Regions from separate parts of the Metabacillus sp. SLBN-84 genome, predicted to be linked through region 2. Evidence: a T-box and tRNA genes for the amino acid it is inferred to sense, from the RefSeq annotation. Region 2 holds a T-box; the other holds one or more tRNA genes.
The links. A T-box is a leader RNA that pairs with one kind of tRNA and senses whether it is charged. The one in region 2 lies ahead of argS (arginine--tRNA ligase), so its partner is inferred to be a tRNA-Arg.

Region 1 (15,622 bases), 660 kb from region 2:
CAAACCGTCCTGCTTCCATCTGATCTTATAGTAGAAAAAGGGGAATTTGTCAGCATCATTGGTCCAAGCGGATGCGGAAAAAGCACGCTTCTGGATATCATCGCCGGGGTAAACAGCCCAAGCGTCGGATCTGTTCACTACAGAGGGAAAGATATAACGAATCAAACAGGTCATGCCGGGTATATGCCTCAAAGCGATGTCCTGTTTCCGTGGAGAACGATTCTTGAAAATGTTATTTTGCCTTTGGAGCTTCAGGGAACAGGAAAAGACAAAGCTCGTGCAGAAGCACTCTCATTATTTCCGCAGTTCGGTCTTGAGGGATTTGAACATCATTATCCTTCTATGCTGTCCGGAGGAATGAGGCAGAGGGCTAACTTTCTCAGGGCCTTTCTGAGCGGCAGAGACCTTCTATTATTGGATGAACCTTTTGGAAAGCTTGATGCGATGACAAGGCTTGATCTTCAAAAATGGTTTATCAGAATATGTGAAACCTCTGGAAAAACAGCTCTCTTTATCACACACGATATGGATGAGGCAATCTATCTTTCTGACAGGATTGCCGTATTTTCTCCGAGGCCGGGCAGGATCATTGAACAAATACCCGTTCCCTTCGGCCGGCCCAGAACGGAGCATATTCTTACATCGCCTGAATTTCTTTCAATGAAACAAAAACTTCTGAATCTCCTTCATTCAGAAAATGAGTCTGAAACGCGCTGATTTCAGTGCGTTTTCTTTTATAACATTTTTTTTGCAAAAAGATAAAAATGCTATTGCAATGGGGAAATCAGCGTGGTATATTATTATTCGTTGCCGCGAAAAACGCGTGAGAGCAACGGTGCCTGAGAAAAAGAAAAGTGAAAAAAACGCTTGACTTTTTAAAGGTGATTTGTTATTCTAATAAAGCTTCGCAGGAAGCGAAAATGATCTTTGAAAACTAAACAAAACCAAAAGCGTACCAAACGTTTTAAATTTTTTAAGTCAGCAACATTTATGAGTCACAAATTTTCTTCGGAGAGTTTGATCCTGGCTCAGGACGAACGCTGGCGGCGTGCCTAATACATGCAAGTCGAGCGGACCTCTTCGGAGGTCAGCGGCGGACGGGTGAGTAACACGTGGGCAACCTGCCTGTAAGACTGGGATAACTCCGGGAAACCGGAGCTAATACCGGATACTATGTCAAACCGCATGGTTTGACATTCAAAGACGGTTTCGGCTGTCACTTACAGATGGGCCCGCGGCGCATTAGCTAGTTGGTGAGGTAATGGCTCACCAAGGCAACGATGCGTAGCCGACCTGAGAGGGTGATCGGCCACACTGGGACTGAGACACGGCCCAGACTCCTACGGGAGGCAGCAGTAGGGAATCTTCCGCAATGGACGAAAGTCTGACGGAGCAACGCCGCGTGAGTGATGAAGGTTTTCGGATCGTAAAACTCTGTTGTCAGGGAAGAACAAGTGCCGGAGTAACTGCCGGTGCCTTGACGGTACCTGACCAGAAAGCCACGGCTAACTACGTGCCAGCAGCCGCGGTAATACGTAGGTGGCAAGCGTTGTCCGGAATTATTGGGCGTAAAGCGCGCGCAGGCGGTTTCTTAAGTCTGATGTGAAAGCCCCCGGCTCAACCGGGGAGGGTCATTGGAAACTGGGAAACTTGAGTGCAGAAGAGGAGAGTGGAATTCCACGTGTAGCGGTGAAATGCGTAGAGATGTGGAGGAACACCAGTGGCGAAGGCGACTCTCTGGTCTGTAACTGACGCTGAGGCGCGAAAGCGTGGGGAGCGAACAGGATTAGATACCCTGGTAGTCCACGCCGTAAACGATGAGTGCTAAGTGTTAGAGGGTTTCCGCCCTTTAGTGCTGCAGCTAACGCATTAAGCACTCCGCCTGGGGAGTACGGTCGCAAGACTGAAACTCAAAGGAATTGACGGGGGCCCGCACAAGCGGTGGAGCATGTGGTTTAATTCGAAGCAACGCGAAGAACCTTACCAGGTCTTGACATCCTTTGCCACTTCTAGAGATAGAAGGTTCCCCTTCGGGGGACAAAGTGACAGGTGGTGCATGGTTGTCGTCAGCTCGTGTCGTGAGATGTTGGGTTAAGTCCCGCAACGAGCGCAACCCTTGATCTTAGTTGCCAGCATTCAGTTGGGCACTCTAAGGTGACTGCCGGTGACAAACCGGAGGAAGGTGGGGATGACGTCAAATCATCATGCCCCTTATGACCTGGGCTACACACGTGCTACAATGGATGGTACAAAGGGCTGCGAGACCGCGAGGTTTAGCCAATCCCATAAAACCATTCTCAGTTCGGATTGCAGGCTGCAACTCGCCTGCATGAAGCTGGAATCGCTAGTAATCGCGGATCAGCATGCCGCGGTGAATACGTTCCCGGGCCTTGTACACACCGCCCGTCACACCACGAGAGTTTGCAACACCCGAAGTCGGTGGGGTAACCGCAAGGAGCCAGCCGCCTAAGGTGGGGTAGATGATTGGGGTGAAGTCGTAACAAGGTAGCCGTATCGGAAGGTGCGGCTGGATCACCTCCTTTCTAAGGATATGAGGTCGCTTTTGGTTTTTGTTTAGTTTTGAGAGATCATTCTCTCTATATGAAAGAAGGCAATCATTCTTGATTTGCCGGTTGTTCTTTGAAAACTGGATAACGTAATTGATAACAAGTAATTCACTGAGATTTACGCTTACCATAGTGATTTTCTTAGACTTTACAGTCTAAACAAACGATTGACCAATTTTGGTTAAGTTATGAAGGGCGCACGGTGGATGCCTTGGCACTAGGAGCCGATGAAGGACGGGACTAACACCGATATGCTTTGGGGAGCTGTAAGTAAGCTTTGATCCAGAGATTTCCGAATGGGGAAACCCACTGTTCGTAATGGAACAGTATCTTTACCTGAATACATAGGGTACTGAAGGCAGACCCGGGGAACTGAAACATCTAAGTACCCGGAGGAAGAGAAAGCAAATGCGATTTCCCAAGTAGCGGCGAGCGAAACGGAATCAGCCCAAACCAAGAGGCTTGCCTCTTGGGGTTGTAGGACACTCTATACGGAGTTACAAAGGAACGGGGTAGATGAAGCGGCCTGGAAAGGCCTGTCATAGAAGGTAAAAACCCTGTAGTCGAAACTTCGTTCCCTCCAGAGTGGATCCTGAGTACGGCGGGACACGTGAAATCCCGTCGGAATCCGGGAGGACCATCTCCCAAGGCTAAATACTACCTAGTGACCGATAGTGAACCAGTACCGTGAGGGAAAGGTGAAAAGCACCCCGGAAGGGGAGTGAAAAGATCCTGAAACCGTGTGCTTACAAGTAGTCAGAGCCCGTTAACGGGTGATGGCGTGCCTTTTGTAGAATGAACCGGCGAGTTACGATCCCGTGCAAGGTTAAGTTGATGAGACGGAGCCGCAGCGAAAGCGAGTCTGAATAGGGCGAATTAGTACGTGGTCGTAGACCCGAAACCAGGTGATCTACCCATGTCCAGGGTGAAGTTCAGGTAACACTGAATGGAGGCCCGAACCCACGCACGTTGAAAAGTGCGGGGATGAGGTGTGGGTAGCGGAGAAATTCCAATCGAACTTGGAGATAGCTGGTTCTCTCCGAAATAGCTTTAGGGCTAGCCTCGAGTATGAGAGTCTTGGAGGTAGAGCACTGATTGGACTAGGGGCCCTCATCGGGTTACCGAATTCAGTCAAACTCCGAATGCCAAAGACTTGCTCCTCGGGAGTCAGACTGCGAGTGATAAGATCCGTAGTCAAGAGGGAAACAGCCCAGACCGCCAGCTAAGGTCCCAAAGTATACGTTAAGTGGAAAAGGATGTGGAGTTGCTTAGACAACCAGGATGTTGGCTTAGAAGCAGCCACCATTTAAAGAGTGCGTAATAGCTCACTGGTCGAGTGACTCTGCGCCGAAAATGTACCGGGGCTAAACGTATCACCGAAGCTGCGGACTGTTCTTACGAACAGTGGTAGGAGAGCGTTCTAAGGGCGTCGAAGCCAGACCGGAAGGACTGGTGGAGCGCTTAGAAGTGAGAATGCCGGTATGAGTAGCGAAAGAGGGGTGAGAATCCCCTCCACCGAATGCCTAAGGTTTCCTGAGGAAGGCTCGTCCGCTCAGGGTTAGTCGGGACCTAAGCCGAGGCCGAAAGGCGTAGGCGATGGACAACAGGTTGATATTCCTGTACCACCTCCTCACCATTTGAGCAATGGGGGGACGCAGGAGGATAGGGCAAGCGCGCTGTTGGATATGCGCGTCCAAGCAGTTAGGCCGGGAAGTAGGCAAATCCGCTTCCCATATAAGGCTGAGCTGTGATGGCGAGGGAAATTTAGTACCGAAGTTCCTGATTCCACACTGCCAAGAAAAGCCTCTAGCGAGGTGAGAGGTGCCCGTACCGCAAACCGACACAGGTAGGCGAGGAGAGAATCCTAAGGTGAGCGAGAGAACTCTCGTTAAGGAACTCGGCAAAATGACCCCGTAACTTCGGGAGAAGGGGTGCTTTTTAGGGTGAATAGCCCTGAAAAGCCGCAGTGAATAGGCCCAGGCGACTGTTTAGCAAAAACACAGGTCTCTGCGAAGCCGCAAGGCGAAGTATAGGGGCTGACGCCTGCCCGGTGCTGGAAGGTTAAGGGGAGAGGTTAGCGCAAGCGAAGCTTTGAACCGAAGCCCCAGTAAACGGCGGCCGTAACTATAACGGTCCTAAGGTAGCGAAATTCCTTGTCGGGTAAGTTCCGACCCGCACGAAAGGCGTAACGATCTGGGCACTGTCTCAACGAGAGACTCGGTGAAATTATAGTACCTGTGAAGATGCAGGTTACCCGCGACAGGACGGAAAGACCCCGTGGAGCTTTACTGCAGCCTGATATTGAATTTTGGTACAGCTTGTACAGGATAGGTAGGAGCCTTGGAAACCGGAGCGCCAGCTTCGGTGGAGGCATTGGTGGGATACTACCCTTGCTGTATTGAAATTCTAACCCGCAGCCCTTACCGGGCTGGGAGACAGTGTCAGGCGGGCAGTTTGACTGGGGCGGTCGCCTCCTAAAATGTAACGGAGGCGCCCAAAGGTTCCCTCAGAATGGTTGGAAATCATTCGCAGAGTGTAAAGGCACAAGGGAGCTTGACTGCGAGACCTACAAGTCGAGCAGGGACGAAAGTCGGGCTTAGTGATCCGGTGGTTCCGCATGGAAGGGCCATCGCTCAACGGATAAAAGCTACCCCGGGGATAACAGGCTTATCTCCCCCAAGAGTCCACATCGACGGGGAGGTTTGGCACCTCGATGTCGGCTCATCGCATCCTGGGGCTGTAGTCGGTCCCAAGGGTTGGGCTGTTCGCCCATTAAAGCGGTACGCGAGCTGGGTTCAGAACGTCGTGAGACAGTTCGGTCCCTATCCGTCGTGGGCGCAGGAAATTTGAGAGGAGCTGTCCTTAGTACGAGAGGACCGGGATGGACGCACCGCTGGTGTACCAGTTGTCTTGCCAAAGGCATCGCTGGGTAGCTATGTGCGGAAGGGATAAGTGCTGAAAGCATCTAAGCATGAAGCCCCCCTCAAGATGAGATTTCCCATCACATTTGTGAGTAAGAACCCTGAAAGATGATCAGGTTGATAGGTCTGAGGTGGAAGCGCGGTGACGTGTGGAGCTGACAGATACTAATCGTTCGAGGACTTAACCACAGTCTAATCAAGCGTAAATTGCACGTGAATCTTGTTATCAAACGTTATTCAGTTTTGAAAGAACAACTTCTTTCAAAAAAAGCTTGAAATCTTCGGATTTCATAGTATAATAATTTTTGTCACTATGTCTGGTGATGATGGCAAAGAGGTCACACCCGTTCCCATGCCGAACACGGAAGTTAAGCTCTTTAGCGCCGATGGTAGTTGGGGGTTTCCCCCTGTGAGAGTAGGACGTTGCCAGGCTGCTGACAAAAATTAAACCCGGAGGATTAGCTCAGCTGGGAGAGCATCTGCCTTACAAGCAGAGGGTCGGCGGTTCGAGCCCGTCATCCTCCACCATATGATTTCTGGACATGCTTTTTATAAATGCCGGTGTAGCTCAATTGGTAGAGCAACTGACTTGTAATCAGTAGGTTGGGGGTTCAAGTCCTCTCGCCGGCACCACCAGATTTATTATATTTGTGCCATTAGCTCAGTCGGTAGAGCATCTGACTTTTAATCAGAGGGTCGAAGGTTCGAGTCCTTCATGGCACACCATTTTTCCTTAATATGCGGGTGTGGCGGAATTGGCAGACGCGCTAGACTTAGGATCTAGTGTCTTTGACGTGGGGGTTCGAGTCCCTTCACCCGCATGATATTGCGGAAGTAGTTCAGTGGTAGAACACCACCTTGCCAAGGTGGGGGTCGCGGGTTCGAATCCCGTCTTCCGCTCTTTGAATAAGCCGGGGTGGCGGAACTGGCAGACGCACAGGACTTAAAATCCTGCGGTAGGTGACTACCGTACCGGTTCGATTCCGGTCCTCGGCACCACACACATTTTTATACGCGCCCGTAGCTCAATTGGATAGAGCGTTTGACTACGGATCAAAAGGTTATGGGTTCGACTCCTATCGGGCGCGCCATATTACGGGAAGTAGCTCAGCTTGGTAGAGCACTTGGTTTGGGACCAAGGGGTCGCAGGTTCGAATCCTGTCTTCCCGACCATTGGATTTTTAGGGGCCTTAGCTCAGCTGGGAGAGCGCCTGCCTTGCACGCAGGAGGTCAGCGGTTCGATCCCGCTAGGCTCCACCATTTTAATAGAAGTAATTGACTTTGTTCCTGGGGCGGTGTAGCTCAGCTGGCTAGAGCGTACGGTTCATACCCGTGAGGTCGTGGGTTCGACTCCCTCCGCCGCTACCAAAAAAGGACCTTTAGCTCAGTTGGTTAGAGCAGACGGCTCATAACCGTCCGGTCGTAGGTTCGAGTCCTACAAGGTCCACCATTCTATTTTCATACGGAGGTATACCCAAGTCCGGCTGAAGGGATCGGTCTTGAAAACCGACAGGGGGGTCAAACCCCGCGGGGGTTCGAATCCCTCTACCTCCTCCATTTCTTTTATCTTCAGCAAGCAGTGTAACGATCTAGCAGTTTCCTGAGATCAGGTCGGTCCTGCTCTAAATGAGCATCGGAAAAAAGCATTATTTATTATTATCGCGGGGTGGAGCAGTCTGGTAGCTCGTCGGGCTCATAACCCGAAGGTCGCAGGTTCAAATCCTGTCCCCGCAACCAAATGGTCCCGTGGTGTAGCGGTTAACATGCCTGCCTGTCACGCAGGAGATCGCCGGTTCGATCCCGGTCGGGACCGCCATTTTTATAAAGGCTTGGTAGCTCAGTCGGTAGAGCAAAGGACTGAAAATCCTTGTGTCGGCGGTTCGATTCCGTCCCAAGCCACCATTTGCTTTTGCAAATCTTGCAGCTTTAAAATTTTACAGATAGTGGCGGTTGTGGCGAAGTGGTTAACGCACCAGATTGTGGCTCTGGCATTCGTGGGTTCGATTCCCATCAGTCGCCCCATTTTATCTTTATTTACTGCGGGTGTAGTTTAATGGTAAAACCTCAGCCTTCCAAGCTGATGTCGTGGGTTCGATTCCCATCACCCGCTCCAATAATGGGCCTATAGCTCAGCTGGTTAGAGCGCACGCCTGATAAGCGTGAGGTCGATGGTTCGAGTCCATTTAGGCCCACCATTCCTATTATAGGAGCATATATGATTTTCCGCAGTAGCTCAGTGGTAGAGCTATCGGCTGTTAACCGATCGGTCGTAGGTTCGAGTCCTACCTGCGGAGCCATTTATTCTGGGGAAGTACTCAAGTGGCTGAAGAGGCGCCCCTGCTAAGGGTGTAGGTCGCGTAAGCGGCGCGAGGGTTCAAATCCCTCCTTCTCCGCCAGAAGGCATGCTCCGGCCCGTTGGTCAAGCGGTTAAGACACCGCCCTTTCACGGCGGTAACACGGGTTCGAATCCCGTACGGGTCATCATTTGAAAAGCGCTGCACATTGTGCAGCGCTTTTTTTGTCGTTAAAAAAGAAAATAAAAAGCAGGTATGAAAAACGGCATAGAACGTATTTATCCTAAATCATGCGTCCGTGAATCATGATCTCGAAATTAACTCCCGCAAAGCAGCTTAGACCGTCTCCAAGGAACGAATGAAACCTTCTCCCCGTTAAAATAAGACTTCAAAAAATCTTTTTTTTCCTTAAAATATGTTTTCAACAAATAATATATATTTCTGTTATTCAAAAAGGTTTGAATGTTTTCCATTAGAGGTATAAGTAATGGTAATAAAGAAACCGTGATTAAAAGGTCGTGAAAATTTCGACAAATATAAGAGGATTTGTCGAAATAACTGTTTTCGTGATATAGCATACGGAATTTGCTGAGATTGTATTTTTTGGTTAATATGCCCGGATTTTCTCATCGAATATGTTTCTATTTAGTAAATAAGACTGATGTTCATTTCACCAACACTCTATCCTTCCTTCCTTTCTTTATTCGACATCATTTTAAAAGAATAATGTTTTGAAAAATGAATGACTGTTCATGACATATCGTGTCAATAAGTAGAAGCGCTTACAAAAAAGGTAATTCTTCCTTCTGATTGAAATAAGAATTAAGATTACTTTATAGAAAGGGTGATGGGAATGAATCTTGCTACGCCAACTGATTTTGAGGTGCATCTTTTCCATGAAGGAAATTTGTTCAGAGCTCATGAATTGTTTGGTGCCCGCAGCAGCGTGCGAAACGGTGTAAGCGGAACAGTATTCACAGTTTGGGCTCCTCATGCGCTTGAGGTGCGGGTTGCAGGTGATTTTAATCACTGGGACGGCACAGGACACAAGCTTGAGAAGCTGAATGAACAGGGAATCTGGTCTGCTTTTATTGCCGGCATCGAAGAGGGTGATCTCTATAAATATGAGATTATCACAAAAAAGCAGGAAAAGATCCTGAAGGCTGATCCATTTGCCTTTTATTCTGAGCTGAAGCCAAATACAGCTTCTGTTGTTTACAATCTTGGAGGGTATAATTGGAATGATAAAAACTGGCAGAGAAAAAAGCGCCAGAAGGAAATTTATCAGCGCCCTATGTACATTTATGAACTTAATATCTGCTCTTGGAAAAAGAAAGAAGACGGCAGCCTTTATACATATTTAGAGCTTGCGGATGTCTTGATTCCGTATGTTCTTGAGCATGGGTTTACACATATCGAACTTTTGCCGATCATTGAGCACCCATATGACCGTTCATGGGGATATCAGGGCACAGGCTATTATTCGGCTACAAGCCGTTACGGCACCCCGCACGACTTGATGACATTTATAGATCTTTGCCACCAGAATAACCTGGGAGTCATTATGGACTGGGTTCCAGGCCATTTCTGCAAAGATGCACACGGACTTTATTTCTTTGACGGGGAACCGGTTTTTGAATATGAGAAATTTGAAGACAGGGAGAATATTGTCTGGGGTACGGCGAACTTTGATCTTGGAAAACCGGAAGTGCAGAGTTTTCTGATTTCAAATGCTCTCTTCTGGCTTGAAATGTTCCACATCGACGGTTTCAGGGTTGATGCTGTTGCAAATATGATTTACTGGCAGAATACGGATGAACCTCACGAGAATGCGTTCGCTGTTCAGTTTTTAAGAAAACTGAATGAGAAAGTGTTTGAGTACGATCCTTCCGTACTGATGATTGCCGAAGATTCTACGGATTTTCCTCTTGTTACATCTCCTGTCTCTGATGGAGGACTGGGATTTAATTATAAATGGAATATGGGCTGGATGAACGATATCCTCAAATACATGGAAGCCCCTCCTGAACAGCGGAAAGATCTTCATCACAAAGTTTCTTTTTCCCTGATTTACGCTTTCACAGAGAATTTTATCCTTCCGCTTTCACATGATGAAGTGGTCCATGGAAAACGTTCACTGCTGAATAAAATGCCGGGTGACTACTGGCAGAAGTTTGCACAGTACAGACTTTTGCTCGGCTATATGCTTGCACATCCAGGCAAAAAGCTGCTTTTTATGGGCGGAGAATTTGCCCAGTTTGACGAATGGAAAGACCTTGAGGAGCTTGACTGGGTGCTTGATGACTTTGACATGCATCAAAAATCCAGAGTATATGTGAAAGAACTGCTTGCCCTGTATAAACGGCAGCGTCCGCTTTATGAGCTTGACCATTCGCAGGAAGGCTTTGAATGGATTGACGTCAATAATTCGGACCAGAGTATTTTTTCTTTTATCCGTAAAGGGATTAAGCCGAACGAACAGCTTGTTGTCGTTTGTAACTTCACTCCTGAAACGTACCATGACTATAAAGTCGGAGTGCCGATTGACACCAGATATGTTGAAACGCTGAACAGCGATGATGCCGTATTTGGAGGCTCGGGCCAGATCAACAGGAAAGAACTGAAAGCACAGGAAGGCAAGATGCATAATCAGCCTTACCATATATCAATGACCATTCCGCCATATGGAATATCCATATTACGCGCAGTTAAAAAACGAGAGGAGACAATCAACCATGGTGAAAAAAAAGTGCGTCGCAATGTTATTGGCAGGAGGAAAGGGTAGCAGATTAAGTTCACTGACACAAAATCTGGCGAAACCGGCTGTTCCATTTGGAGGAAAATACAGAATCATTGATTTTACACTGAGCAACTGCTGCAACTCCGGTATTGATACTGTTGGTGTGCTGACGCAGTATCAGCCGCTAGTCCTGAATTCCTACATCGGAATCGGCAGTGCATGGGATCTTGACCGTAAAAACGGAGGAGTAACGGTTCTTCCTCCATATGCTGAATCTTCAGAAGTGAAATGGTACAAAGGAACAGCGAGTGCCATCTATCAGAATATGAATTATTTAAAACAGTATGATCCTGAATATGTACTCATTTTGTCAGGTGATCATATTTACAAAATGGATTATTCCGACATGCTTGACTATCATATCGAAAAAGACGCCGACGTCTCTATTTCGGTAAAAGAAGTCCCGTGGGATGAAGCGAGCCGGTTCGGTATCTTAAATACTGACGCTAATCTTGAAGTTATAGAGTTTGATGAAAAACCGCAAAACCCGAAAAACAATCTTGCTTCCATGGGGATCTATATTTTCAAATGGTCCATTCTTAAGGAGTTTTTGGAAATGGATGAGCGCAATCCATATTCAAGCCACGACTTTGGAAAAGATGTTCTTCCGCTGCTTCTTGACGAAAAGAAAAAGCTTGTTGCGTATCCATTTAAAGGCTACTGGAAGGATGTCGGCACAGTGAAAAGTCTGTGGGAAGCAAATATGGATCTTCTAAAAGCCGATCCTGAGCTTGATCTTTTCGACAATAACTGGAGAATTTATTCTGTCAACCCGAATCAGCCGCCGCAGTATCTGTCAGAAGGCGCAGAAGTGACGGAATCTTTAGTAAACGAAGGCTGTGTCGTATACGGCACCATTCATAAATCCGTCCTTTTCCAGGGTGTAACAGTAGGACAGCACTCCTTCCTTAAAAATACGGTCGTCATGCCGGATGCTGTCATTGGCAATAATGTTTATATTGAGAATGCGATTGTTCCGTCGGGACTTGTTGTGCCGGATGGCATGGTCATTCGTTCGGATAAAGATATTGATGAAGTCATTTTAGTAACGGAAGAATTAGTCGAGCAAACGGCAGGAGCGTAACCGTTAAGTACGATGTGCGTGTCAGCAGTGAAATCCTATTTATTTCCGATGAAAAAAAACGAATACGAGAGGTGGAACAGCTATGAATCAAAGGATGCTGGGAATTATTGATGCAACAACGTATACAAGTGCCATCGAGGACTTGACGGTAAATCGTTCAATGGCAGCGGTCCCGTTTGCAGGACGCTACAGATTAATAGACTTTATCTTATCGAATATGGTGAACTCGGATATTGACAGTGTAGCAATCTTTCCGAAATACCAGTACCGTTCTCTAATGGACCATCTTGGTTCAGGAAAGCAATGGGACTTAAACAGAAAGCGTGACGGACTGTTCTTCTTCCCGTCACCGCATTTAAATGATCAATACAGCGAGTTCGGATCGATCCGCCAGCTGTCAGATCATATTGATTATTTCCTCAGAAGCAAGCAGGAATACGCAGTTATTGCAAACAGCTATACGGTCTGCAATATCGACTTTAAAGATGTTCTTGCCAAGCATGTGAAAATGGGCTGCGACATAACGGAAATCCGCAAAGACGGCGAGTCACTGCAGATGTATGTCATGTCAACAAAACTGCTGCTGAATCTGATTCATGACAATAATCAGACAGGATATAAAACGATAGCCCAGGTAATCATGGATAATACCCACAAGCTTATGATCTGTGATTATGAATTTGACGGATATGTCGCCATTATCGATTCGACTGAAAGCTATTACCGCCACAGCCTTGAAATGCTGAAGCCGGAAGTCTGGCAGCAGCTGTTCCTTACAAATCGTCCGATTTTAACGAAAGTAAAGGATGAGCCGCCTGCACGCCACGGCCAGAACGCCGTAGTGAAAAATTCGATGATTGCAAATGGCAGCGTAATCGAAGGACATGTTGAGAACAGCATTATTTTCAGAGCCGTTCATATCGGAAAAGGAACCGTTGTGAAAAACGGCATCATCATGCAGAAATCACAAATCGGTGAAGACTGTGTTCTTGAAAATGTCGTGCTTGATAAAGATGTCAAAGTTGGAAGCGGCATTGAACTGAAAGGAACATCCGATCTTCCGGTTGTCCTCAGAAAAGGAACGGTACAAGGAGCGCTGATGAAATCGTGAAAGTATTATTTGTCGTATCGGAATGTGTTCCCTTTGTAAAATCAGGAGGCCTGGCCGACGTTGCGGGAGCACTGCCGAAGGAGCTTAAGCGCCTCGGGACGGACATAAGAGTAGTCCTGCCTAAATACGGGCAAATCCCAGAGCGCTTCCGATCCAAAATGAAGAAAGTGAAGGAGATTGTCGTTCCTGTCGGATGGAGACGGCAATATTGCGGAATTGAGCAGCTTGAATTTGAGGGTGTCACGTATTATTTCATCGATCATGAATATTATTTTAAGCGTGATTCTTTATATGGCCATTATGATGACGGGGAACGGTTCTCTTTTTTCTGCAGAGCCGTTCTTGATTCCATTAAGGCGGTTGACTTCCAGCCTGATGTGATCCACTGCCATGACTGGCATACAGGTATGGTTCCATTCCTTCTAAAAGAGGAATATGCCTCGCAGTCTTTTTATGAAAATATGAAAGCAGTCTTCACGATTCACAATCTGCAGTTTCAGGGGATTTTTCCGAGAGAAATTCTTTATGATCTGCTTGGCCTTGATGACCGTTATTTCAACAATGATCAGCTTGAGTTTCACGGCATGGTCAATTTCATGAAAGCTGCTCTTGTAGCCTCTGATTTGATCACGACGGTAAGCCCGACGTATAAAAATGAAATTCAGACCCCATATTTCGGAGAGCGTCTTGACGGTCTGCTGCGGGTGAAGGAAGCGTCTCTTGTCGGGATTCTAAACGGCATCGATGACACGATCTACAACCCCGGGGATGATCCATACATAGCATTCCCTTATGACGAACACAGAGCTCAGAATAAAGCGAAAAACAAAAAAGAGCTTCAAAAGATGTTTGGCCTTCCTGAAAAAGAGGATACGCCGCTCATGACAATGGTTACGCGGCTGACTCAGCAAAAAGGACTCGATCTTGTTGAGCGCGTGCTGCATGAGATGCTGCAGTCTGATATGCAGATGATTATCCTTGGAACTGGAGAAAAGAAATTCGAGGATTTCTTCCGCCACATGGAATGGCTGTTTCCGGATAAGTGCAAAGCATATATCGGCTTTGATGAGCCTCTTGCACACCGCATTTATGCCGGTTCAGACTTCTTCCTGATGCCGTCGCAGTTTGAACCGTGCGGACTTGGACAGCTGATTGCCCTCCGCTATGGATCCATTCCGATTGTAAGGGAAACAGGCGGACTGAATGACACTGTTACCTCCTACCGGGATGATACAGGTGAAGGGAACGGGTTCACCTTCACAAATTTCAATGCGCATGATATGAAGCATACAGTCGACCGTGCATTTTCTGTTTATAAAAACAAAACCATTTGGAACAGCCTTGTCAAAACAGCTATGAAGGAAGATTACAGTTGGGCGCAGTCTGCGTTTAAATACAACCAGCTTTACGCTGATTTAATGACTAGGAGTGGGAGTCATGTTCTCTGACAAAAACGAGTTTAAAAACAGTTTTCTGAAGCGTCTGGAGATGATGTACGGTAAAACGTTTGCTGAGTCGACTAAACGCGATCAGTACCAAACGCTTGGAAACATGGTAAGAGAACATATCAGCAGCCATTGGATCCAGACAAATGAATGGAACCGCGCAAGCAACAACAAACAGGTCTATTACCTGTCAATCGAGTTTCTGCTTGGCAGGCTGCTCGGACAAAATCTGTTAAACCTGGGAATCCGGGATGTTGTGCTTGAAGGGTTTGCTGAGCTTGGCATTGATCTTGAGGAGATCGAGGAAAGCGAAGCAGATGCAGGCCTTGGCAATGGCGGTTTAGGCCGCCTTGCTGCCTGTTTCCTTGATTCGCTGGCATCTCTTAACCTTCCGGGCCATGGCCTTGGAATACGCTATAAACACGGCCTTTTTGACCAGAAAATCGTGGACGGCTATCAGGTGGAGCTGCCTGAGCAGTGGCTTAGACACGGCAACGTCTGGGAGGTGCGCAAGCCGGATCAGGCCATTGAAATTCCTTTCTGGGGAAAAATCGAACATGTAATGGAGGATGGAAAGCTTGAATTCCGTCACGTTCATGCAGAAAACATAATGGCTGTGCCTTACGATATGCCCGTCATCGGCTATGAAACGAGCACGGTTAATACTCTGAGACTGTGGAACGCTGAACCGTCTCCAAACCCGCCTAACCGCGACGTGCTTGCGTATAAACGCGAGACAGAAGCTGTTTCTGAATTTCTGTATCCGGACGATACACATGATGAAGGAAAAATTCTTCGTCTGAAACAGCAGTATTTTCTCGTCTCTGCAAGCCTGCAGTCCATCATAAGATCCTACCTGAAAAAGAATGATACACTGCATGAATTTCACAAGCATGTAGCCATTCATGTCAATGATACACATCCGGTTCTGGCCATTCCTGAACTGATGCGCATTCTTCTTGATGAAGAGCACATGGAATGGGAAGAAGCCTGGAACATCACCGTTGGCACGATCTCCTATACAAATCATACAACACTGTCTGAAGCACTTGAAAAATGGCCGCTGCATATCTTTAAACCGCTGCTGCCGCGGATTTATATGATTGTCGAAGAAATAAATGAAAGATTTTGCAGAGAATTGTGGAATCGTTTCCCTGGGGACTGGAAGCGGATTGAAAATATGGCGATTATTGCGCACGGCGTCGTCAAGATGGCTCACTTAGCCATAGCAGGCAGCCACAGTGTAAACGGAGTAGCCAAAATCCACTCTGATATCCTGAAAAACAGGGAAATGAAGCTGTTTCATCAAATCTATCCGCAAAAATTCAACAATAAAACGAACGGCATTACTCATCGCAGATGGCTGCTGAAAGCCAATCCGGAGCTGACAAGTCTGATAA
Region 2 (15,622 bases):
CTGCCTGTCGGAGCTAAACGGACGATTCCGCTTTTCGTATTGTCCAGCTCCGCCTCCTAGTCCTTCTGTCAGAACAAAATCCCCGAAAAAGTCAAAACCGGACTTTTCCGGTGATTTCTTATCTGACTGCCAGGCCTGAACAGTCGGCTCCGCTTTTCTGATGTAAGGGTTTACATATTCCCATATTAATAGTTTACTAAGAGTGTATGCAACTGAAAGCTGAATTTTGAAAAGATTGCAGGAATTTATCAGGATTTAGCGAAACCAATGGATAAAGCCATGACAAAGGGGATGAGTGTAGTATGAGCAGCAATGAAGTAGTCATCGTGAGTGCTGTCCGCACGGCAATCGGGAGTTTCGGAGGAGCGCTTAAGGGTGTGTCTGCACCGGAGCTTGGAGCGATTGTGATTAAGGATGCTCTTGAAAAAGCGGGTTTAAAGGGCGAGCAGGTTGATGAAGTTATTATGGGGAATGTGCTGCAGGCGGGACTTGGGCAAAATCCGGCGCGCCAGGCGGCTATGAAAGCGGGTCTTCCTGAAAATGTGCCTTCTATGACCATTAACAAAGTGTGCGGATCCGGTTTGAAAACGGTCCATCTTGCTGCACAGGCGATTTTATCGGGTGATGCAGAGATTGTGGTTGCAGGCGGTATGGAAAATATGAGCCAGGCGCCTTACATATTGAAAAATGCGCGGGACGGATTTAAGATGGGCGATCAGAAGCTGATTGATACAATGGTTTCTGACGGTCTGACGTGTGCGTTCAATAATTATCATATGGGTGTGACAGCAGAGAATTTATGCGATAAATACGAGATTACTAGAGAAGAGCAGGATGAGTTTGCAGCGTGGAGCCAGCAAAAAGCGGTGAAGGCGATCGAGTCCGGTACGTTTAAATCGGAGATTACGCCTGTCGTCATTCCTCAGCGAAAAGGGGATGCTGTTACGTTTGATACAGATGAGTTCCCGCGAGCCGGCACAACGGCAGAGAAGCTCGGCGGACTTCGTGCTGCGTTTAAAAAAGAAGGATCCGTAACGGCAGGAAATGCGTCCGGCATTAATGACGGTGCGGCAGCTGTCGTTGTCATGAGCAGAAAAAAAGCAGAAGAGCTTGGCATTCAGCCGCTTGTTAAAATCACAGCCAATGGAAATGCAGGCGTAGACCCAAGCATTATGGGGATTGGACCTGTAGCAGCTGTTCAAAAAGCTTTCCAAAAAAGCGGGCTGACAATGAATGACATGGACCTTGTCGAAGCGAACGAAGCGTTTGCGGCCCAGTCGATTGCCGTTGACCGCGAACTTCATTTTGAGAAAGAAAAACTGAATGTAAACGGCGGCGCCATTGCTCTCGGACATCCAATCGGAGCAAGCGGCACGCGCATTTTGGTCACGCTGATTCACGAAATGAAGCGCAGAAATGCAAAGCACGGCCTTGCCACCCTTTGCATCGGCGGCGGTCAGGGTGTTGCGACAATCGTTGAAAATCTTTCATTGGAGGGATAAATGATGAAGAAGATCTATACATCTTTTACAGAAGCGGTAAGCGAGATTAAAGATGGTTCCACTCTGATGGTCGGCGGTTTCGGTCTGTGCGGCATTCCTGAAAACCTCATCCTTGCCCTTGTTGAAACAGGCGTAAAGGATCTTACGATTATTTCAAACAACTGCGGTGTAGACGACTGGGGCCTCGGGCTTCTTTTGAAAAATAAGCAAATCAAAAAGATGATCAGCTCGTATGTCGGCGAGAACAAGGAATTTGAACGCCAGGTGCTCTCGGGCGAGATTGAAGTCGAGCTTGTTCCTCAAGGGACGCTTGCTGAAAAAATCCGCGCAGGCGGAGCAGGCATTCCTGCATTCTATACGCCTGCAGGAGTGGGAACGCCGATTGCTGAAGGAAAAGAAACGCGGAACTTCAACGGGAAAGAATACTTGCTTGAAGAAGCGCTGACAGCAAATTTCAGCCTTGTACGCGCGAGCAAAGCCGATAAAATGGGCAACCTGCTTTATAACAAAACGGCTCAGAACTTTAATCCGATGATTGCAGCGGCCGGGAAAGTCACGATTGCTGAAGTGGAAGAGATGGTGGAGACGGGGAGCATTCAGCCGGATGGAATTCATACACCGGGCATTTACGTTCAGGCACTCATTCTCGGAGAGCAGCAGAAGCGCATTGAGCGTCTGACTGTACAAAAGACAGGATGACAGGAGGCAAAGCTATGATCCAAAACAAAGCAGAAGTCCGCGAGAAAATTGCCAAAAGGGCGGAACAGGAAATTGAGAACGGTTTCTACGTCAACCTCGGTATCGGCATGCCGACACTGGTCGCCAATTATATCAGTGAAAACAAAGAAGTTGTGCTGCAGTCAGAAAACGGCCTTCTCGGCATCGGTCCGTATCCGAAAGAGGGAGATGTCGATCCTGATTTAATCAATGCGGGAAAGGAAACTGTCACAGCAATTCCTGGATCCGCTTACTTTGACAGTGCAGAATCATTTGCAATGATCCGCGGAGGACACGTAAATGTGGCTATTCTAGGCGGCATGGAAGTGTCAGAAAGCGGAGATCTTGCTAACTGGATGATTCCGGGCAAAATGATTAAAGGGATGGGCGGCGCGATGGACCTCGTTCATGGAGCGCAGCGCATCATTGTCATTATGGAGCATGTGAATAAAAACGGCGAACCGAAGATCCTGAACACGTGCACACTGCCGCTGACAGGCAAGGGTGTTGTGAACCGGATCATAACGGATCAGGCTGTCATTGATGTCACAGAACTCGGCCTCAAACTGAAAGAAGTCGCAAAAGGCTATACAGTGGAGGATATAAAGCACTCCACTGAACCTGAGCTGATCGTCGGCGACGATGTTATCCTGGACGCCTATTAATCAGTCAAATCCCTTTCTAACATCGCCTTTTCTTGTATATAATGTGTGTATATAGGAGTGATCATCATGGCGAAAAAACAGAAAAAACATCAAAAGGCACAGCCGAAAAAAACAGACGACGCGTCCCTCAACCTGAAGGACCGCCTCGATTCCGGCCTGTTCGAACAGCTATCCGGAATGAAAAAAGGACTGCTTGAAGAACAGGAACAAAAGCAGGAGCAGGAACGCCTGCAGAAGCTTAAGGAAAAGAAAGAAAAAGAGAAAAACAAAAGCTTTGAAGAACTGCTCAACGATAGTCAGTTGAAGTGGTCGGATTATAAATAGAAAAATGCCTTCGCAGATGCGGAGGCATTTTTCTGTCGTTCATGGAAGATTGAAACGCAGTATACAAAAATAGCCTTCCTGAACGGAAGGCTAAAAGGGGGATATGTATCTTTTGAAATCCCCTTCATCCACCATCAGCATACTTAAAAGCTCAGAAAAGCACAATCTTATGGCATTAGCCGTAACAAAATGTTCAAAGATCTATGACGATTTCCTGACATGTTAGTTCATTCTTCTGAACTCACCGGGACTTTTGCCAAGCTGCTGTTTGAAGCGTTTATGAAAATGAGACAGACTCTTGTAGCCGCACGAATCAGAAATGAAGGAAACGCTGTGGTCTGAGGTCAGCAGCAGCTCCTTGGCTTTTACAAGACGCTTCATTTCCAGAAAAGCAGGGAGTGTAAAACCTGTCGTCTTTTTAAATGTTCTGCTGAAATGGGCAGGGCTTACCAATGCTTGATCGGCAAGGACGGTGAGGGACAGATGGGAATTCGTATAGTGAGAGTCAATGTAATTCAGGACATCCTTCATCCACCAGTCCCTTTTATCCGGTATGTGCCCGTTTTTCGCATGTTCAAAGTGCGTATTCATTCTGCTGATTTGAAGGAGCATCCAGTGAAGCAGGAGAATCACTGCGCTGCGGTTTCCTTTTTCAGCGCTGCCATATTCATCATCCATCATGACAAGCAGCTTTTCAAATTCCTTCATCCGCTCCGCTGAAAGACGCAGCTTAAACCGGCCGCTGCGAATAAGGTCATGAAATGGCCCAAGATAGGAAAAAGAATCTCCTACTTCAGCTATCTGAATAAGCATGGGGTGAAAGAGAATGACTGAGCATGTATAAGGGGCTGTTTTTTCAGCGGATGCCTTATGAATGACATCCCCCGGAATCAAATAAAGATCATTTTTCTCCATATTAAAAAAATGCTTATCAATTAAAAAGGACCCTTTTCCGTCGTGAACAAAAACAAGTTCATACCAGTTATGAAAATGATAAAAAGGTACATTCTCACCTGGATTCCCAGTTAATTTTGGGAGGTACACAAGGGGGAAAAGCGGGTCATATTCGTGCCGTTCCTTTACTGCTTTCATCATAATCTGTCCAATCTCTTTTTTATTAGAATAGCAAAGAAAAACGGACTTTGCTCATGAATGCTTCTTTTCATCAAAAAATCGCACATTGGCAGCAAAAAAAGCAAACTTTATGCGCTTTCATTCTTTTATGATCATTGTAGAGACAAAGTCTGCAAGACAATTTATAAAGAAAGAGGGATCGCAATGACAGAGAAAACCAAGCAGGAGCTGCCGGATTTAAAGGGAGAATACGAGCTTTCAAAAGAGCAGATTGCAGCATATCAGGAGGATGGGCATATTTGTCTTAGAGCAGTTGCTTCAGAAGAGGAAGTTGCATCCTACAGGGACGCTGTCCAACAATCTGTGCAGCGCCACGCAGAGAAGCTTGCGCCATTGGAAGAAAGGGATACGTATGGAAAAGCGTTTATTCAGGTCATGAATGTGTGGGAGCATTCGGAGGATGTGAAGAAATTCGTCATGGCAGAAAGATTTGCCAAAATTGCAGCCGACCTTCTCGGTGCAGACGGAGTAAGGATATATCATGATCAGGCGCTTTACAAAGAACCGGGCGGGGGACACACACCCTGGCATCAGGATCAGACATACTGGCCTGTCGACACGGAGAAGACGATCACTATGTGGATGCCGCTTGTGGATGTGACAGATCAAATGGGCTCCATGAGTTTTGCTTCAGGCTCCCATAAACAAGGATACATCAGCAAGCTCGGCATTTCTGATGAATCTCACCGGACACTCGGTGAGTATATTGACCAAAATGATTATAAGAAGGTGACTTATGGCGCCATGAACGCAGGGGACGCCACATTTCACTATGGATGGACGCTGCACAGCGCACCGGGAAATCCGTCGGACTCAACCCGTGAAGTGATGACCGTCATTTACATGGCAGACGGAACAAGAGTTGCTGAAATAGACAATGAAGCAAGAGCAAATGACTTAAAACAATGGATGCCCGGGCTTGTTACCGGGGATGTTGTGAACAGTCCTCTTAACCCGCTTGTTTATCATAAAACGAAAAAAGCAGATGAGAAATGACGGCAGAGTTAATCAGCATAAAGTCGCTTTGGGGAATGCCTGAACCTTTAGAAACACAATTTCAGCGTATTTACGATGCCGGCTATAAAGGAATTGAATGCCCGCTGCCGGACAGCGGAAAAAGGTCCGAATTAAAGGAGCTTCTGCATCAGTACGGGTTTGTTTATGTCGCGCAGATCTTTGCGGACGACAGCAAAAGCTTTGAGGACCAGGTTCAAAAAGCCGCTGAATTAAACCCGCTGCTGATCAATTCCCAAAGCGGCAAAGACTCCATGCCGTTTGACAGGCAGCTGGATTTTTTCCGGAGGGCAGTGGAGGTCGAAAAGGGGATTGGCCTTCCTGTTGCGCACGAAACACACAGGGGAAGAGCAATGTACAGCCCTTGGACAACAGAACGGCTTCTAAACGAGATAGAGGATCTCAAGCTTACTGCCGATTTCAGCCACTGGGTATGTGTGTGCGAGTCACTGCTTGAAGAGCATGCAGAATGTCTCGAGCTTGCGGCAGGCAGAACCATCCACGTGCATACGAGAACCGGCCATGCGCAGGGGCCGCAGGTGCCTGACCCGAGAGATCCGGTCTGGCGGAAAGAACACGATGCCCATTTGAAATGGTGGCGGTCGATCTTTACCCGTCATCAACGCGCGGGAACCGATTTAACCTTTACGCCTGAATACGGTCCGCCGGGCTATATGCCGACAGTTCCTTACACACAGGATCCGGTAAGCGATTTGTGGGAGATCTGCCTCTGGAAAAAACAGGTTATAGAGAGCGAATGGGCAAAAAAAGACCTGCTTGAAGAACAAGAGCAAAAACAGTAACAGGAACGCCTGCAGAAGCTGAAGGAAAAGAAAGAAGAAGAGAAAAAAACTACAGCTTTGAAGAATTGCTTAGTGATAGTAATTTAAAGTGGTCGGATTATAAATAAGAAATGCCTCCGCTTAAGTTTAAGTTGTGAAGGGAAAACTGAAAATACGAAAAGCAGCAGGTTAATTCGCATGTGAATTTAGCCTGCTATTTTTTGGTTGCTTTTCAAAAGTAAATGGATATAATATACATTAATAGATAATAAAATCATTGATAAAGAGAGTAATTATTTGTGGAAAATAAGCGAGTCAGGGATGGTGTAAGCCTGTCATGAAGCAAGTAATGAACCGGACTTTTGAGATGCTTTCCTGAAATCAGTAGGGGGAGCCGGGGAAACACCTCGTTACTAATAGTGAGTGGTTTTTTAATTTTAAAAAACAAGTAGAGTGGTACCACGGGAATATAAAGCTCCCGTCTCTTTTTTAAGAGACGGGAGCTTTTTTATTTTGGAGGAGGAAACTTATGGACTTTAAAATTATTTATGCAGACATATTATTTAAGGTGTTGAATGGTCAGCTTGAAAAGAACAAAATCATCCTGATGATAGAAAAACCGAAATTTGAGAACATGGGAGATCTGTCATTTCCTTGTTTTGAATTGGCAAAAAGCTTTCGAAAATCACCTCAAAACATCGCACTTGAGATTGCTGCAGAAATTGATGCATCAATCTTTGAAAAGGCAGAAGCAGTTAGTGGATATGTGAATGTATTTCTCGATAAGCAAAAGGTTTCATCTATTGTGCTAAAAGAAATTCTGTCTGAAAAGAATCACTATGGGAATTTAAACCTTGGAAACAACGAGGTTATTACAATTGACTTTTCATCACCTAATATCGCGAAACCTTTTTCAATGGGACATTTACGTTCAACGGTTATCGGCAATTCTCTGGCTCTTATAGCAGAAAAATGCGGTTATTCACCAGTGAGAATTAACCATTTAGGAGACTGGGGTACTCAATTTGGCAAGTTAATTGTTGCTTATAAACGATGGGGGAAAGAAGAAGAAGTAAAGAATCAGCCTATAAAAGAGCTGCTGAAATTGTATGTGAAGTTCCATGAAGAAGCAGAAAAGGATCCTAAGCTTGAGAATGAAGCGCGAGCGTGGTTCAAAAACCTGGAAAATTCAGATCCTGAAGCCATTCAACTATGGGAATGGTTTCGGGAGGAATCATTAAAGGAGTTTTCAAAAATATATGATTTAATGGGGATAGAATTTGACTCCTATCATGGGGAAGCGTTTTATAATGACAAGATGGACAGGGTCGTTCAACTTCTTGAGGACATGAACCTGGCAGAGGAGTCTGAAGGCGCTCAAGTTGTTCCGCTCAAAGAGTTACCGCCATGCCTGATAAAAAAAAGAGATGGAACAACCCTTTATGCTACCCGCGATTTAGCGGCAGCCATTTATCGTCAGGAAACCTATCATTTCGAAAAATCTTTATACGTAGTAGGCAACGAGCAAACCCTTCACTTTAAACAACTGTTCGCTGTGTTAGATAAGATGGGATACCAATGGCAGATGAAGCACGTGCCTTTTGGCATGATGTTAAAGGACGGAAAAAAGATGTCTACCCGTAAAGGAAAAGTTGTATTGCTTGAAGAGGTTTTAGATAACGCAATTAAATTAGTATCGGACCAAATTAACAAGAAAAATCCAAATCTTATTTCTAAGGTGGAAGTTGCCCGTCAGGTAGGGACGGGGGCGGTTATCTTTCAAGACTTGAAAAATTACCGTCAAAACGATATCGAATTTTCCTTTGAAGACATGTTGAAATTTGAGGGTGAAACCGGGCCATACGTTCAATATACGCATGCTCGGGCTTCTTCCCTTTTAAGAAAAGGGGCCTTCTTCAAGAATCACGAAGCCGTAAGCATAAGAGATATCGAAGCTTGGCCTATTATTACGACCTTACGATCATTCAAGGACGTTATTAAAAGAGCAATGGAAGAATACGACCCATCCCTTGTTGCAAAATATGTGATTGAACTGGCAAGGGCATTTAATAAATATTATGCATCAATCCGAATTTTAGATGACAGCCATTTAAAACAGGAAAGGCTGACACTTGTTTGTGCAGTTACAATAGTCCTTAAAGAAGGGCTGCGTTTATTGGGGATGAAAGCTCCGGAGGAAATGTAATAGGAATTCAATTTATTTAAGCCCTATTCTAGTCGCTGTTAATTAAGAATAAAGATGGCGGAATAAAATAGTCTTCTCTAAAGCTTTTTATTACCTGCCTAATAAGTTTCTCCAAGATGTTGGTGGTAAAATAAGGATAAAAAATATCAAATCAAAGGATTGAAAAATTTCAGTTCATAAACAACGGCAGAAAGAGTGATTCACTCTCTCTGCCGTTATTCGTTCCAATTGAAATCCTCAGCGATGCGCCTCATACTTATCAAACTTCGTCAATGCTTGCAGCGCAACAAATTCTTCACCAGAGAGCGGGCGTGCCTCTGCAGCGCGGCAGTTTGCCTGAACCTGTTCGATTTTGCTTGCGCCGGGAACGATGGTTCCGACTGTCTGCTGTTTCAAGCAGTACTGGATGGCCGTTTCGGTCATGGAAAGTCCGCTTTCTGCAGCGATTTGCGGAAGCAGTCTGCGCAGGTCTTCTTCGCTGTATGATAGGTAGCCTTTTTCATTCAGCTTTGTTTCCCAGTTGTCTGTAAGCAGTCCCTTGGCCATTGGACCGCGGCCGATGACGCTGACCCCATGGTCGTTTAGAAGGGGAAACCATTCTTCTGGACGGCGGTCAAGAAGGCTGTATTGCATCATGACAGAGACGATGGAGGATTTCTCCAGGTACTGTTTAATGACATTTGGACGAATGGAGGAGATGCCGTAGTAGCGGATCAATCCCTCTTTTTTCAATTCCTCGAAAGCCTCGATGGTTTCATCGATATTATCTTCGATTGTGCCTCCGTGGAGCTGGTAAAGGTCGATGTAATCTGTTTTCAGGCGTTTCAGACTGTGTTTGACGGCTTCTTTTATGTAGCTTTTAGAAGCGTCCCACGTCCAGCCGTCTTTTGCTTCGTTCCAGCGGTTGCCCGCTTTTGTGGCGAGAATGATTTCTTTTCGTTTCTTTTTCAGGGCAGCTCCGACAAACTCTTCATTCAGGCCGAAATCGTATAGATCGGCCGTGTCAAAATAGTTGATGCCTTCATGAAGCGCTGCATCGATGATGGATTCTGCCTGCTCCTTGTCAGTGCCAAGGGACATGCAGCCGAGTCCGACTTCACTTACCAGTAAATCAGATGTGCCAAGCTGTCTTTTTTTCATGCGTCTCACTCCTGCCTGATAGTCTTTCTTCTGACATTAGTACAAGAAGGAGGAAAAAGCAATTGTGACGCTTATTTGTCCTTTGTCCACTGTTCAATTGTTTCATATTTTCTGCTGTATTCCTTCAGCTTCTCCCGGACTTCCCAGGCTTTGCCGACCAGCACGATGCCCTTTTCAAGAAGGTAGATCTTCATGTTTATTCGCCTCGCTTCCCGTGTAGTGGATATCAGTATGTCCATTAAAGCGGTGTTTCAGGCGGTGCCTCTGATGCTTGTTAAGAATGTGGTAGAATATATGTATTCATGAGAATTTGTAGAACGCGGAGGTACGGAAATGAACCACTTAAAGGAAACCACTAAAACATCAGAAAAATTATTTTCAGGACGCATTATTGATTTATACCTGGAAGAGGTGGAACTGCCTAACGGAAAAACAAGCACGCGTGAAATTATCAAGCATCCAGGTGCTGTCGCTGTCCTTGCACTGACGAAAGACAAAAAGCTTGTGATGGTTCAGCAGTACCGAAAAGCCATGGAGCGGGTGCTTGTTGAGATTCCTGCAGGCAAGCTTGAAAAAGGAGAGCTTCCGGAAGTGACGGCAAAGCGTGAGCTTGAGGAAGAAACAGGCTATACAACACAATCGCTGCAGCATCTGATTTCTTTTTATACATCTCCGGGATTTGCCGATGAACTTGTGCATGTTTACTACACGGATGACCTGCACGTACTTGAAGAGAAGGCAGAGCTTGATGAGGACGAGTTTGTCGATGTGCTGGAGGTGACGCTTGAAGAGGCGCAGCAGCTGATTGATGAGCAGCGGATTTTTGATGCGAAAACCGCCTATGCAGTTCAATATCTGCAGTTAAAGCAGGCTCTTCAAAGATAGCATGAACGATTATTATGCGGACTTACATATTCATATAGGCCGGACTTCTTCCGGAAAGCCTGTAAAAATAACGGCTTCTAAGCAGCTTACGCTTGAAAACATTTTAATAGAAGCAAGCGGGCACAAAGGGATGGACATCATAGGAGTCATAGACTGTCACGTTCCTGAAGTACTTTTGACGCTTGAAAACGGTATTGGGGAAGGGAAATGGAGCGAGCTTCAGCAGGGCGGCATCAGGTTTGAAAAAACGACTCTTCTTCTTGGCTGTGAAATAGAAGTGTATGATTCTCACTGCAAAGGTCCGCTGCATGTTCTGGTGTTCATGCCGACAATCGAGAGAATGAAGGACTTTTCCTATTGGCTCGGCAGCCGAGTGAAAAATCTGACGCTGAGTACACAGAGAATGTACGGGGAAGCCAAAACGCTGCAGAAGAAAGTAAGGGAGCTTGACGGGCTTTTTATCCCAGCCCATATCTTCACTCCGCATAAAAGTCTGTATGGAAGCGGAGTCCGTGCATCACTTGGAGAGGTTCTGGATCCTGAACTGATTGACGCCGTTGAGCTTGGCCTGAGTTCAGACACAGAGATGGCATCGAAGGTTACCCAGCTTGACAAGTATCCGTTTTTGACCAATTCGGATGCTCATTCGACGGCCAAAATCGGAAGAGAATATCAGAAGCTCAAGCTTGCCGAACCGTCATTTGAAGAGGTCCGGATGGCGCTGAAAGAGGAAGGGAACCGCAGGATTGCATCCAACCACGGGCTGAATCCGCTGCTTGGAAAGTATTACAGAACCGTCTGTGAGACATGCGGTGCTGCAAAAGAAGGACATGAACAGGCATGCAAAAACTGCGGCAGTTCCCGGTTTACAAAAGGCGTCAGCACCCGCTTGTCTGAACTGGCGGACAGAAGGGCCGGAAGCGGCAGGGAGCGCCCGCCTTATCTGCACCAGGTTCCGCTGCAGTTTATCCCCGGCATTGGCCAGAAAACACTGGAAAAACTGAAGACTGCATTCGGAACGGAAATGACAATCCTGAATGTGGTTTCAAAGGAACGTCTCGAGAACGTACTTCCTGCTAAAACAGCAGCATACATACTTGCTGCAAGGGAAGGCAGGCTTGGGGCCGAACCAGGCGGAGGCGGGATTTACGGCAGGGTTTCTAGAGTGTAAATGAGGTAGGGACATAAATAAAAAAGGGTGAATTTGAGTGTGAACTAGTCAAATTCATCCTCTTTCATTTTTCTTATATTGCTTTGAGATTTGCTACCAGATCCCTATAACGAACTATTAACCTTCTTTATACGGTATAATTAACGGCCGGAGCAAAAATAGCATAAGATTCACTCGCGGTCGTACGGTATAATCTACAGCTGATGTGTAAATAGCATAAGGTAGACGCCTTTTTTGTAGGGATTTTCAGCTTTGAATCAATTCAGCGCACAAAGAATCAATTTTTCGATTAGTGTGAACTGTTCTATGTTTTGTCCCAGCCTCTCTTGCGTTAAAAGATTTTAGCAAACACACACGTATCTCTGAGAGTACGCCCGTCTGCAGAAACATCGTCCTGTCTAAGGATGCCTTCCAGCTGATAACCGAGTTTTTCAGGGATGCGGCGGCTTTTTGTGTTCTCCGGATCGCACCTGATTTCCACACGTTTGGCGCCGAATTCTCTGGCGGCAAAGGCAGTCAGTGCTTCAACAGCCTCAGTCATATATCCTTTTCCGGAGTGCTTTGTTGAGATCCAGTAGCCGATTTCCACTTTCGGAACATCCCAGTCCATGCGGTGGAAGCCGGTGCTTCCTATAAACTCGCCGGTGATCCGATCAAAAATAAGAAGACGCAGATCCTCCCGCAGCATGAATTTAGCACAGGATTCCCTAATATTTGCTTCCGTGTCTTCGATGGTCTGGGTTTTCTGGGCAAACGGCATCCATGGCTTTAACTCCTCAAGCGATTCGTTTACGGCGGCGTTCACTGCCTTGCCGTCACCTGGACGCGGAGCGCGGATCAGGAGTCTGTCTGTTGTCAGTTCATTCGGAAAATCAAGTAAGATTGGTCGTTTCATAGGAACACCGCCTTGTCAGTTTTAAGAATTATAACCTTTTTGGAAAATAATGCAATAGGGGCTTGTCATAGTTTCTACCGTTTTTTCATACAATCTAGTAAGTGAAAAACCGGGAGGAAGAAATGATGCGCAAACATCCATTAAAAGCAATGATGATCCAGCATATGAAAGAACGCTCGTCGCTCTACCTGTTTGTTTTTGTATTGTTTTTGATGGGGGTTATTTTCGGGGCGGTCATCGTCAACAGCATGAACTTTACTCAAAAGGAAGATTTGTATTTTTATTTAAGCCGCTTTTTCGGACAAGTTTCTGAAGGGAAAGTGGCAAGCTCGGTGGAAATGCTGCAGCAGAGTTTTTTTCATAATCTGAAATATTTGGGCCTGATGTGGGTGCTCGGCATTTCAATCATAGGTTTGCCGGTGATTCTGATTATGTTATTCTTAAAGGGAATTGTCGTTGGCTTTACTGTCGGTTTTCTGGTCAATCAAATGGGCTGGCAGGGCTTTTTGCTTTCATTTGTTTCGGTTATGCCGCAGAATATGATTTTAATACCGGCATTTATTATTATGGGTACGACAGCCATCTCGTTTTCTCTTAAAATTGTAAAGCAGCTCTTGAATAAAAAATCAAATTTGTCAGAGTCGCCGTTTTCGATGTTCGCGCGGTACGCAGCATTCTTTGTAGGTATTGCTGTGCTGACTGCCGCCGCATCAGGGCTTGAGGCATATGCGTCGCCTGTATTAATGAAAAATGTCATTGAGATTGTATCTAAATAGAATGATTTTTATCTAATAATCATTTTATTTATTAGATTGGAATGATTTTCGTTGGACACATCCCTTTCTTTTGATATAATGGATGAGGAACGCGGCGAGGGAGGAATGTGTGTATGGAAAGCAGAATTGAGCGGATAAAAAAGCAGTTGCATTCATCCAGCTACAAGCTGACTCCTCAGCGCGAAGCTACTGTCAGAGTACTGCTTGAGCGCGAAGAAGATCACTTGAGTGCTGAAGATGTTTACCTCCTCGTTAAGGAAAAAGCGCCAGAGATTGGTTTAGCAACTGTTTATCGTACGTTGGAGCTACTTACAGAACTTAAAATTGTCGATAAAATAAACTTTGGAGACGGCGTATCGCGCTATGATTTGAGAAAAGAAGGCGCAGCGCACTTTCATCATCATCTTGTCTGCATTGAATGCGGCGCGGTCGCTGAAATAGAAGAAGATCTTCTTGAGGATGTAGAACAGATTGTTGAGCGGGACTTTCAATTTAAAATTAAAGATCACCGTCTGACCTTTCACGGCATTTGCCGCCGGTGTCAGGAGAAAGAACAGAAGGATGAAGAGCAGGAGTAAACCTTTCCTAATTATTGGAGAGGTTTTTTTGCGTTTTTTCGTATAAAGTTTGTCCTTTTTGGCATATGTTTAGGTAAGATGCCGGGTTCTTAAGGAGGCAATGCGAGTGAGAGCAGCACGGACCATGTTTGATATGATCAAAGTGTTTATTTTGTTTACCGGATTTACGATTCTTTTCTATTATGCTATCATTTGGGTTAACTTAGAGTATGAAGAAATGCACCGCTATGACCAGCCCGAGGGTGCAGCGCTTAAGGTCACCAAGATGGTGGCCGATGAAGAGGAGCACTGGCTGAACAGGCTGCTTTTCTTTTACTTAAACGGGGAGTAGAGGAAATTGAAAGATCAAATTCAGGATTTCATGCATTACCTGGTGGTGGAGCGGGGGCTTTCCCACAATACCATTGTTTCGTATGAACGTGATTTAAAAAGCTACCATCACTATTTGACTGAAAAAGAAGAGCTTTCGTCTTTTCAGGACGTGACGCGACTTTCAATTATCCATTTCTTAAAATCCTTAAAGGAAGCGGGAAAATCAAGCAAAACGATCGCCCGGCACACTGCTTCCATCCGCAGCTTTCACCAGTTTCTTTTAAGAGAAAAGGCCGCAGACCACGATCCTACTGTACATATTGAATCTCCCCAGGTCGAACGGACCCTTCCTAAAGTGCTTTCACTGACAGAAGTTGAAAAACTGCTTGATACGCCAAAACTTACTTCGCCGTTTGGCTACAGGGATAAAGCCATGCTTGAGCTGCTTTACGCGACAGGCATACGGGTGAGTGAGATGATTAACCTTGATATAACCGACGTGCATCTAACGATGGGTTTTGTCCGCTGCATCGGAAAAGGCAATAAAGAGCGGATTGTTCCGATTGGAAGAACCGCTGCAGAAGCGCTTGAGACGTACATCGACAGGGGAAGAACAAAGCTTGCATCGAAGAAAAACCAGACAGATGCCCTGTTTTTAAACCATCACGGAAACAGAATGACACGCCAGGGCTACTGGAAGAATCTGAAGAAGCTTGCTCTTGAAGCAGGCATCAGCAAAGAGCTTACGCCGCATACTCTCCGCCATTCGTTTGCAACGCATCTTCTAGAAAATGGAGCAGATCTCCGGGCAGTGCAGGAAATGCTTGGCCATGCAGATATCTCCACAACTCAAATTTACACACACGTTTCAAAGACAAGACTGAAAGACGTCTACAGACAATATCATCCAAGAGCATAAGCCATCCTTAGGGGTGGCTTTTTATCATTTTTTTGCCAAAAAGGTTTTCGAACAAATAAAACAAGGAAAAAGAAAGATAATGATTGTCAGAATCCGTGAAAACGGTTTATACTTTAGATGTCAGACTTCTGACCAATGAAAACGCGTAAATCAATCTTCATCGATTTGGAAATGGTAGTAAAGAGCAACTTTAAGTCATAAGGAGGATCTACATGTCTGATTATACATATAAAAGAGTTTTTCTGATCGTCATGGATTCAGTCGGCATCGGGGAAGCACCGGATGCAGCTGATTTTGGCGACAAAGGCTCCCACACACTCGGCCACATTGCAGAGCATATGAAAGGCCTTAACATGCCGAACATGGCAAAGCTTGGACTGAGCAACATAGAAGAAATCGAAGGAATTCCTGCTCAGGAAAAACCGCAGGCATTCTATACAAAAATGAAGGAAGCTTCAAACGGCAAGGATACGATGACTGGTCACTGGGAAATCATGGGCCTTCGTATTGATACACCGTTTAAAGTGTTTCCGGACGGTTTTCCTGATGAACTGATTTCTGCTATAGAAGAAAAAACAGGCAGAAAAGTGATTGGAAACAAG

Region 1: it has a tRNA-Arg gene. The T-box ahead of argS (arginine--tRNA ligase) is inferred to sense a tRNA for this amino acid. The anticodon was not compared.

What each region holds. Positions count from the first base shown of each region.
Region 1 covers NZ_JBRJIP010000001.1:1,003,487-1,019,108, forward strand. Annotated here, with positions in the region: gene RKD52_RS04855 (ABC transporter ATP-binding protein) at 1-717, shown strand, start outside; rRNA gene RKD52_RS04860 (16S ribosomal RNA) at 1,006-2,543, shown strand; rRNA gene RKD52_RS04865 (23S ribosomal RNA) at 2,747-5,677, shown strand; rRNA gene rrf (5S ribosomal RNA) at 5,805-5,920, shown strand; tRNA gene RKD52_RS04875 (tRNA-Val) at 5,941-6,016, shown strand; tRNA gene RKD52_RS04880 (tRNA-Thr) at 6,046-6,121, shown strand; tRNA gene RKD52_RS04885 (tRNA-Lys) at 6,139-6,214, shown strand; tRNA gene RKD52_RS04890 (tRNA-Leu) at 6,229-6,309, shown strand; tRNA gene RKD52_RS04895 (tRNA-Gly) at 6,317-6,388, shown strand; tRNA gene RKD52_RS04900 (tRNA-Leu) at 6,399-6,487, shown strand; tRNA gene RKD52_RS04905 (tRNA-Arg) at 6,503-6,579, shown strand; tRNA gene RKD52_RS04910 (tRNA-Pro) at 6,585-6,661, shown strand; tRNA gene RKD52_RS04915 (tRNA-Ala) at 6,673-6,748, shown strand; tRNA gene RKD52_RS04920 (tRNA-Met) at 6,780-6,856, shown strand; tRNA gene RKD52_RS04925 (tRNA-Ile) at 6,862-6,938, shown strand; tRNA gene RKD52_RS04930 (tRNA-Ser) at 6,953-7,045, shown strand; tRNA gene RKD52_RS04935 (tRNA-Met) at 7,149-7,225, shown strand; tRNA gene RKD52_RS04940 (tRNA-Asp) at 7,229-7,304, shown strand; tRNA gene RKD52_RS04945 (tRNA-Phe) at 7,315-7,390, shown strand; tRNA gene RKD52_RS04950 (tRNA-His) at 7,435-7,510, shown strand; tRNA gene RKD52_RS04955 (tRNA-Gly) at 7,528-7,601, shown strand; tRNA gene RKD52_RS04960 (tRNA-Ile) at 7,607-7,683, shown strand; tRNA gene RKD52_RS04965 (tRNA-Asn) at 7,711-7,785, shown strand; tRNA gene RKD52_RS04970 (tRNA-Ser) at 7,794-7,884, shown strand; tRNA gene RKD52_RS04975 (tRNA-Glu) at 7,898-7,969, shown strand; gene glgB (1,4-alpha-glucan branching enzyme) at 8,636-10,567, shown strand; gene RKD52_RS04985 (glucose-1-phosphate adenylyltransferase) at 10,521-11,666, shown strand; gene RKD52_RS04990 (sugar phosphate nucleotidyltransferase) at 11,749-12,777, shown strand; gene glgA (glycogen synthase GlgA) at 12,774-14,225, shown strand; gene RKD52_RS05000 (glycogen/starch/alpha-glucan phosphorylase) at 14,215-15,622, shown strand, end outside.
Region 2 covers NZ_JBRJIP010000001.1:1,663,097-1,678,718, forward strand. Annotated here, with positions in the region: gene RKD52_RS08375 (acetyl-CoA C-acetyltransferase) at 303-1,502, shown strand; gene RKD52_RS08380 (CoA transferase subunit A) at 1,506-2,201, shown strand; gene RKD52_RS08385 (CoA transferase subunit B) at 2,216-2,884, shown strand; gene RKD52_RS08390 (DUF3886 domain-containing protein) at 2,951-3,208, shown strand; gene RKD52_RS08395 (AraC family transcriptional regulator) at 3,431-4,303, opposite strand; gene RKD52_RS08400 (phytanoyl-CoA dioxygenase family protein) at 4,487-5,338, shown strand; gene RKD52_RS08405 (sugar phosphate isomerase/epimerase family protein) at 5,335-6,159, shown strand; partial or broken gene RKD52_RS08410 (DUF3886 domain-containing protein) at 6,171-6,266, shown strand; T-box leader at 6,407-6,627, shown strand; gene argS (arginine--tRNA ligase) at 6,668-8,344, shown strand; gene RKD52_RS08420 (aldo/keto reductase) at 8,582-9,484, opposite strand; gene mciZ (Z-ring formation inhibitor MciZ) at 9,556-9,678, opposite strand; gene RKD52_RS08430 (NUDIX hydrolase) at 9,818-10,369, shown strand; gene RKD52_RS08435 (endonuclease Q family protein) at 10,371-11,540, shown strand; gene RKD52_RS08440 (GNAT family N-acetyltransferase) at 11,872-12,435, opposite strand; gene spoIIM (stage II sporulation protein M) at 12,561-13,211, shown strand; gene fur (ferric iron uptake transcriptional regulator) at 13,325-13,789, shown strand; gene RKD52_RS08455 (YqzK family protein) at 13,890-14,120, shown strand; gene xerD (site-specific tyrosine recombinase XerD) at 14,127-15,020, shown strand; gene deoB (phosphopentomutase) at 15,233-15,622, shown strand, end outside.